One region of the Streptomyces sp. NPDC020192 genome, then DNA from elsewhere that is predicted to be linked to it. Evidence: riboswitches for the same ligand, from Rfam matches in the RefSeq annotation. Region 1 holds a riboswitch; the other holds the start of a gene.

Region 1 (4,133 bases):
TGTGGAGGACGTATGTCGGATCGAGGCCGCGGTCCGACGTCACGCCGGAGGGGACGAAGGTCCGCTCCGGGCATGCTTCACGATATGGGAAACTGGTCTAGACAACCCTGAACACCGAAGGGCAGCAACACATGGCTGAGCGCCGCGTCAACGTCGGCTGGGCCGAGGGCCTCCACGCCCGCCCCGCCTCCATCTTCGTCCGAGCCGCCACGGCCGCAGGCGTCCCGGTGACGATCGCCAAGGCTGACGGGACCCCCGTCAACGCGGCCTCGATGCTGGCCGTCCTGGGCCTCGGCGCCCAGGGGGGCGAGGAGATCGTCCTCGCCTCCGATGCCGAGGGCGCGGACGTCGCCCTGGACCGTCTGGCCAAGCTGGTCGCCGAGGGTCTGGAAGAGCTGCCCGAGACGGTCTGACCGCTCACGCGCAGAACAACGGAGCCGCGTCGCCCTTTCGGGCGGCGCGGCTTCGCCGTTTTCAGCGCGGCCCGGTCGGCCGTCTTTTGGAAATACGCGGACACACCGGAATTCAGGCAGCAGGAATACGCCTGCGCCGAATTACTCTTCTTTGTATACGGCGCCCGTGTTAATGCCGCAGGCCCGACATGTTTACGGTGTGTTGCGAAGTCCTCACATGCTCACCGGCACCGGAGAAGCGCAGCCGGTGCACGGCCGTCGCGCGCTCACCGTGCAACGCCGTGAGCGACCGCGCGCGCTCGCCGTCGCCGCGCGCCACCGCGTCCACGATCGCGCCGTGCTCCGCCCAGGACTCGGCCGGGCTGGACGGCGCCTCCACCGTGTACATCCAGGCGATCTTGTGCCGCAGCTGGGTCAGCATCGAGGTCAGCGAGGGGCTGCCGCAGGCCTGGGCGAGCGTCTCGTGGAACCAGCCGCCCAGCGAGCGCAGATCCTCGCTGCTACCCCGCCTGGCCCGCTCCTGGCCCAGCCGCACCAGGCCGCGCAGCACCTTCAGATGCGCCTCCGTGCGCCGCTGTGCGGCCCGGGCGGCCCCGAGCGGCTCCAGGAGCATGCGCATCTCCAGCAGGTCGGCGGCCTCCTGCTCGGTCGGCTCGGCCACGCACGCGCCCGCATGCCGGCGCGTCACCACGAAGCCCTCCGCCTCCAGGGTGCGCAGGGCCTCGCGGACGGGGACGCGCGAGACGCCGTAGCGACGGGCCAGGACTTCCTCGGTCAGCCGGCCGCCACGCTCGTAGACACCGGCGACGATGTCGTCCCGGATCGCCGTGCATACCGAGTGCGCCGGAATACGCATGACCGACCTCCGCCTTAATCCCCGTGAAACGTCGACGATGGACGTGTGTTCCGTGACTCTATTCCAATGAGCCGGAATTTCCGACGGCGGGCCGGAATCCATGGAAGTTTTTTGGACAGACATCCGGCGGACAGCGTGAAAAACGGCGAAAGCCCCGGCTCGGTGAGCCGGGGCCGCGGATGCCGTGCGCGGGTGCGTCAGACGGTCACGCCGTGCTTGCGGAGATAGGCGACGGGGTCGACGTCCGAGCCGTAGTCGGGGGTCGTACGGGCCTCGAAGTGGAGGTGCGGCCCGGTGACGTTGCCGGTCGCGCCGGACAGGCCGATCTGCTGGCCCGGGGTGACCTGCTGGCCCACCGTGACCCCGAGCGACGACAGATGGCCGTACTGGGTGTACATGCCGTCGGCCATCCGGATCACGATCTGGTTGCCGTACGCGCCGCCCCAGCCGGTGGAGACGACGGTGCCGGAGCCGACCGCGTGGACGGGCGTGCCGCTGGCCGCGTGGAAGTCGATGCCGGTGTGGGAGCCGGAGGACCACAGGGAGCTGCTGGCCTTGTAGCCCGTGGAGACGTACGAGTCCGTGATCGGGGCGACGAAACGGTTCAGCCGCTCGCGCTCGGCCTCGCGGGCGGCGCGCGCCTTGGCCGCGCGGATCTCCTGGGCCCGCTTGGCGGCGGCCTGCTCGGCCGCCTTCTGCTCGGCGGCCCGCTGCTGGGCGGCGGCCTGCGCGCTGATGTGCTCGGCCACGTCGTCGCTCACGGTGAGGACCGGAGTGAGGCCGGTCTGCTCCGCGGCGTTCTCGGCGGCGAGGGCCGGGGAGGCCGCGAGGGTGCCGATGACACCGGTGGTGGTCAGGGCCGCGACACCGGCCGCCTGAGCGGTGGTGCGCTTGACCCGGCCGGGCTTGCGATGCTTCCCGGTGGCGCACATGAACGCCATGAAGTGGCTGGTCCTTTCCTTCCCTCTCGCCTACCGGGTTAGCTGACGGGTTCGGAGCAGGAAGGTCTCCTACGGGCCCCACGCGCACGCGTGGCGTCCGATTCACCCCAGGGACGTGGGTCCCCGGCTCCCCTGGCTCGCGCCGTACGGGGACTCGGCGATGGCTGTCCGGTGCCGCGGGTGCGGCGCACTGCCCGACGAACAGCCCGGACGACGCTAGGCGGGCGCCTCGGCAATCCCCAAACGGATCCGGGTTTTTGTAGCGCATCCCACAGGGCAGACAGGCAACCTCCGCCCCAAATCGGGCATCTGGGGAAGACATGAGGAAGAGAGCGGAACAGCAGGGGCCCTGACGGCCTGTCGGTCGTCAGGGCCCCACGCGTGCGTGCGTCAGTCGGCCGCCACCACGGTGACGTCGCCGATGCCGAGCGCCTCCACCGGCGCCTTGATCTGGGCGGCGTCACCGACGAGGACGGTCACCATGCGGTCCACCGGGAAGGCGTTCACGACGGCGGCCGTGGCCTCCACCGTGCCCGTCGCGGCCAGCTGCTGGTACAGCGTCGCCTGGAAGTCGTCGGGCAGGTGCTGCTCGACCTGGTCGGCCAGCGTGCTCGCGACGGCCGCCGCCGTCTCGTACTTCAGCGGCGCCACCCCGACGAGGTTCTGCACGGCCACGTCCCGCTCGGCGTCGGTCAGGCCGTCCGCCGCGAGGGTGCGCAGCACCTTCCACAGGTCGTCCAGCGCGGGACCGGTGTTGGGCGTGTCCACGGAACCGCTGATGGCGAGCATCGACACACCCGTGCCGTCCGGGGCGGACCGGAGGACCTGCCCGAAGGACCGCACACCGTAGGTGTAGCCCTTCTCCTCGCGCAGGACGCGGTCCAGGCGGGAGGTGAGGGTGCCGCCGAGGCAGTAGGTGCCGAGCACCTGGGCGGGCCACACGCGGTCGTGCCGGTCGGGGCCGACGCGGCCGATGAGCAGCTGCGTCTGGACGGCGCCGGGCCGGTCCACGATGACCACGCGCCCGGTGTCGTCGGCGCTCACCGCGGGCACCGGCCGGGGCTCGCCCTGGCTGCCGGTCCAGGCGCCCAGGGTCTCGCCGAGCAGCGCGTCCAGGTCGATCCCGGTGAGGTCGCCGACCACGACCGCGGTGGCCGTGGCGGGGCGGACGTAGCGGTCGTAGAAGGCGCGTACGGCGGCGGCGTCGATCTTCTCGACGGTCTCCTCGGTGCCCTGGCGCGGGCGCGACATGCGCGAGGTCGCCGGGAACAGCTCCTTGGAGAGCTCCTTGGCGGCCCGCCGGGAGGGGTTGGCCAGCTCGTGCGGGATCTCGTCCAGGCGGTTGCGGACCAGCCGCTCGACCTCGCTCTCGGCGAACGCGGGCGCGCGCAGGGCGTCGGCGAGCAGGCCCAGGCCCTTGGCCAGCCGGGAGGCGGGCACCTCCAGGCTGAGCCGGACACCGGGGTGGTCGGCATGCGAGTCCAGCGTGGCGCCCGCGCGCTCCAGCTCGGCGGCGAACTCCTCGGCGGAGTGCTTGTCGGTGCCCTCGGAGAAGGCCCGCGCCATGATCGTGCCGACGCCGTCCAGGCCGGCCGGCTCGGCGTCCAGGGGGGCGTCCAGCAGCACCTCGACGGCGACGATCTGCTGGCCGGGGCGGTGGCAGCGCAGCACGGTCAGGCCGTTGTCGAGCGTGGCGCGCTCGGGGGCCGGGAACGCCCACGGCCTGGCCTCGCCGGGCTGCGGCTGGGGGTGGAAGTCCATGGTGGCGAGCTCGGTCACTTGGCCGTCTCCTCGTTCTCGTTACCGGCCTCTACGGTCGCTTCCCGCTCCGGGTCCTCGCCGCGCCCCGCCTCCTCGGTGTGCTCGGCGGACTCGGCGGACAGCGGCTCGTAGACCAGGACCGCGCGGTTGTCGGGGCGCAGG
Region 2 (4,133 bases), on a different contig from region 1:
GGTGGTGGCGGCCGACGGTACGGAGCTGGCGCGCGGCCACTCGCGGGAGGGGGACGACCCCGTCGTCCACGCGGAGGAGGCGGCCCTCGCCAAGCTCGACCCGGCCGACCCCCGGCTGGCCTCCGCCACGGTCTACAGCAGCCTGGAGCCGTGCGCCCGCCGCGCGTCCCGGCCCGCACCGTGCTCCGAGCTGATCCTGCGGGCGGGGGTGCGGCGGGTGGTGACGGCCTGGCGTGAACCGGACACGTTCGTGGACGCGGCCGACGGGACCGGGGTGCTGGTGCAGGCGGGCGCCGAGGTGGTCGTCCTGCCGGAGTACGAGGAGCAGGCCAAGGCGCCCAACAGGCATCTGGTGGGGTGAGCCCCCCCCGGAAAACACTCAGGGCCTGGAATCCGATGGATTCCAGGCCCTGAGCCTTCAGTAGCGGGGACAGGATTTGAACCTGCGACCTCTGGGTTATGAGCCCAGCGAGCTACCGAGCTGCTCCACCCCGCGTCGTTGTGACTCCAGAGTACCCCATGCGCAGGACACTTTGCACACCGGTTGATCGCGGGGCCCCCGGGGCGTGTCATCCGCCCGGGCCAACCGAGGTCGCCCGGCGGGCCCGGGGCGGCCAGGCTGGACGTACGTCGGACATGTGGGAGACGAGTGGTGGGCCCTGGAGAGGTGGAGGAGAGCACGTATGCCAGGGCGGGGGGCCGGCTGCCCGGTGACCCCGTGCCCGACCCGGGCCTCGGCGACGAGCCGGCCCCCGCGCGCCCGCGCCGCCTCACCCCCGGCGCGTCGGCCCGCGCCCTGCCCGCGCTGCTGGTCGCCGGCGGGGTGCTGTACGGCCTGCTCACCCCGAGGGAGTTCACGGCCGTACCGTTCTTCACCGCCGCCCCGCTGATCGCCGCACCCCTGTCCTCGCTGCGCACCACCGTGCTGACCGGCGTCGCGGCCGTCGTCGCCATGTACGCGGTGCGCGCCCGGAGCGGCGACCATCCGGCCGTGGGCATCGTCACGGACGTCGTCACCGTGGCCAGCGTCGCCCTGCTGGCCGTCGCCATCAACCGGGTCGTCCGGATCGGTGACCGGCGGCTCGCCTCCGCCCGGGAGATCGCCGAGGCCGCCCAGCGGGCCGTACTGCCTCAGCCCGCCGCGCGGATCGGCGGCTTCGAGATCGCCGCCTGCTACGAGGCGGCCCGGCAGGACGCGTTCATCGGCGGCGACCTGTACGCGGTGCAGGACAGTCCGCACGGTGTCCGGCTGATCGTCGGGGACGTGCGCGGCAAGGGCATGGGCGCGGTCGCCGCCGTCGCCGTGGTGATCGGCGCGTTCCGGGAGGCCGCCGAGCAGGAGGCCACGCTGGAGGAGGTGGCGCAGCGGCTGGAGCGGGCACTGGCCCGCGAGGGCACCCGGCGCGACGGCATCGACGCCTTCGAGGGCTTCACCACCGCCGTCCTCGCCGAACTCCCGCACGGCGACGGGACCGTACGGATCCTCACCCGCGGCCATCCGCCCCCGCTGCTGCTGTACGCCGACGGCACCCTGCGCACCCTGACCGCCCCCGAGCCCGCGCTGCCGCTCGGCATGGGCGACCTCGGGACATGGCCCGACGAGGCCATGGAGGAGCGCTTCCCGGACGGGGCCACCCTGCTGCTGTACACCGACGGGCTGTCCGAGGCCCGGGACGCGAACGGCCGGTTCTACGACCCCGAACGGCGGCTCGCCGGGCGGGTCTTCCCCGGCCCCGCCGCGCTGGTCGGCGCGCTCGCCGGGGAGGTGCGCCGGCACTCCGGCGGGATGACGGACGACATGGCGCTGCTCGCCGTACGCCACCCCTGACGATTTCACGGACGGTGACCGGACGACCGCCCTCCGCATAACATCTGAGACACCATCAAAAACGCCGAGACTCCTGAATGATGGCCAACTCGCCCGTTTTGCCGTGGTCCTGGCCGTTAAGTCCGGGCCGGAAAGCGTTAATGATCAAGCCGAACGGCTTGGAAAGTGACTTGCAGGTCTATTAACGTTCGATAACGCAGCGCGGTCGTCCCAGCCGCCACAAGAGGCGGCTCCGTGCGCACGCGCCGAATCCCGCAAGGGAGCCGGGGAACCACCACCCTGGGGTGAATCACGCGGATACCGAGAGGTATACGCGCGTAGGAGACCTTCCCGCTCCGAACCCGTCAGCTAACCCGGTAGGCGACGGAAGGAAAGGAGTACGCCCGCGTGGCGTCCAACCCGCCTGCCCCCGAAGCCCCGTTCATACCGGCGTCCGCCGATCCCGAGACCTTCGGCTACGGCTCCTACCACGCCGAAGAGGGCCCCTGGGAGGAGTGGAACCCCACCGAGGACTCCGTCGCCTCCGTCCGCGGCCGGCACCGCGTCGCCAAGCAGCGCGGCGGCTTCGCCCGCAGCTCCACCGTCCTCGGCGTCGGCGTCATGGCCGCGGTCGGTGCGGGCGGCATGGCCAGCGCCCACACCGGCAAGCCCCCGGTCTCCCTCTCCCTGCCCGACTCGGTGACCCACCTCTTCGAGGACGGCGGCTCCTCCTCGGCACCGAAGGCCGCCGCCACCGGGCTCTCCGACGTCGGCGTGAGCACCGACAGCACCAAGAGCGGCGGCGCCGGCGAGGCCCTGCGCAACCGGATCATGGCCCAGGCCGAGCAGCAGCAGAACAAGGCCGACAGCAGGGCCACCGCGGCCGCGCTCGCCGCCACCGAGAAGCAGACCGCCGACGCGGCCGCCAAGGCGGAGAAGGACGCCGCCGCCCGGGCCGCCGCCGCCAAGGACAAGGCGGTGGCCGATGCGAAGCAGGCGGCCGAGGCCGCGCGGCTGGCCGAGCTGGCCAAGCAGTACCAGCTGCCCGTCGTGTCGTACACGATCACCGGCACCTTCGGTCAGCCCGGCGCGATGTGGTCCTCCGGCTACCACACCGGCCTCGACTTCGCCGCCCCCACCGGCACCCTCATCAAGGCCGTCCACGGCGGCACGATCACCGAGGCGGGCTGGGCCGGCGCCTACGGCTACCGCACCATCCTGACCCTGGACGACGGCACCGAGCTGTGGTTCTGCCACCAGTCCTCGATCAACGTCTCGGTCGGCCAGAAGGTCGCCACCGGCGACGTCATCGGCCGCATCGGCGCCACCGGCAACGTCACCGGCCCCCACCTGCACCTGGAGGTCCACCCGAACGGCCAGGCCACCGCCATCGACCCGGCGCCGTGGTTGCGCGACAAGGGCCTCAACCCCTGAACCGGACCATGGCATTCGTGTGAACTCGGCGCCGGCGGTGGAATGCGATCACCCACCGCCGGTGTTGTCGTAGAGCATGACTTCCTTGCGCACACTCGGTTCCTCCGACCTCGAGGTCTTCCCCCTCTCCCTCGGCGGGAACGTCTTCGGCTGGACCGCCGACGAGGAGACCTCCTTCGCCGTCCTCGACGCCTACACGGCGGCCGGCGGCAACTTCATCGACACCGCCGACGCCTACTCCGCCTGGGTCGAGGGCAACCAGGGCGGCGAGTCCGAGACGATCATCGGCAAGTGGGTCAAGGCCCGCGGCAACCGCTCCGACGTCGTCATCGCCACCAAGGTCAGCCAGCACCCGCAGTTCCAGGGCCTGTCCGCGGCCAACATCAAGGCCGCCGCCGACGCCTCCCTGCGCCGCCTGGACACCGACTACATCGACCTCTACTACACCCACTTCGACAAGCCCGAGATCCCGGTCGAGGAGATCATCGGCGCCCTCGACGAGCTGGTGAAGGCGGGCAAGGTCCGGCACATCGCCGCCTCCAACATCAGCGCCGAGCGCCTCAAGGCCTCCCTCGACTTCTCCGACCGCGAGGGCCTGGCCCGCTACGTCGCCCTCCAGCCCCACTACAACCTCGTCTCCCGCGACACCTACGAGGGCGAGCTGCAGGAGCTGGCCGCCAAGGAGAACCTGTCCGCGGTGCCGTACTTCTCCCTCGCCTCGGGCTTCCTGACCGGCAAGTACCGCCCCGGTACGAAGGTCGACAGCGCCCGCGCCGAAGGGGCCCAGAAGCACGCCGAGTCCGAGCGCGGCCAGAAGGTCCTCGCCGCCCTGGACGAGATCGCCGCCGCCCACGAGGCCCCGGTCGCCACGGTCGCCCTGGCCTGGCTCGCC

Evidence for each region. A riboswitch is a leader RNA that binds a small molecule or an ion and turns the genes downstream of it on or off. The one in region 1 is predicted to bind cyclic di-AMP.
Region 2: it holds a riboswitch for cyclic di-AMP, as region 1 does, so the genes downstream of both, ACH47Z_RS43405 (M23 family metallopeptidase) here and ACH47Z_RS34720 (M23 family metallopeptidase) in region 1, are expected to answer to the same signal.

The regions. Positions count from the first base shown of each region.
Region 1 is NZ_JBIRXG010000023.1:21,789-25,921, forward strand. It holds gene ACH47Z_RS34710 (HPr family phosphocarrier protein) at 132-413, shown strand; gene ACH47Z_RS34715 (GntR family transcriptional regulator) at 583-1,269, opposite strand; gene ACH47Z_RS34720 (M23 family metallopeptidase) at 1,467-2,210, opposite strand; cyclic di-AMP (ydaO/yuaA leader) riboswitch at 2,223-2,380, opposite strand; gene ACH47Z_RS34725 (M16 family metallopeptidase) at 2,601-3,989, opposite strand; gene ACH47Z_RS34730 (M16 family metallopeptidase) at 3,986-4,133, opposite strand, start outside.
Region 2 is NZ_JBIRXG010000050.1:10,250-14,382, forward strand. It holds gene ACH47Z_RS43390 (dihydrofolate reductase family protein) at 1-361, shown strand, start outside; tRNA gene ACH47Z_RS43395 (tRNA-Met) at 423-496, opposite strand; gene ACH47Z_RS43400 (PP2C family protein-serine/threonine phosphatase) at 653-1,828, shown strand; cyclic di-AMP (ydaO/yuaA leader) riboswitch at 2,062-2,208, shown strand; gene ACH47Z_RS43405 (M23 family metallopeptidase) at 2,216-3,241, shown strand; gene ACH47Z_RS43410 (aldo/keto reductase) at 3,318-4,133, shown strand, end outside.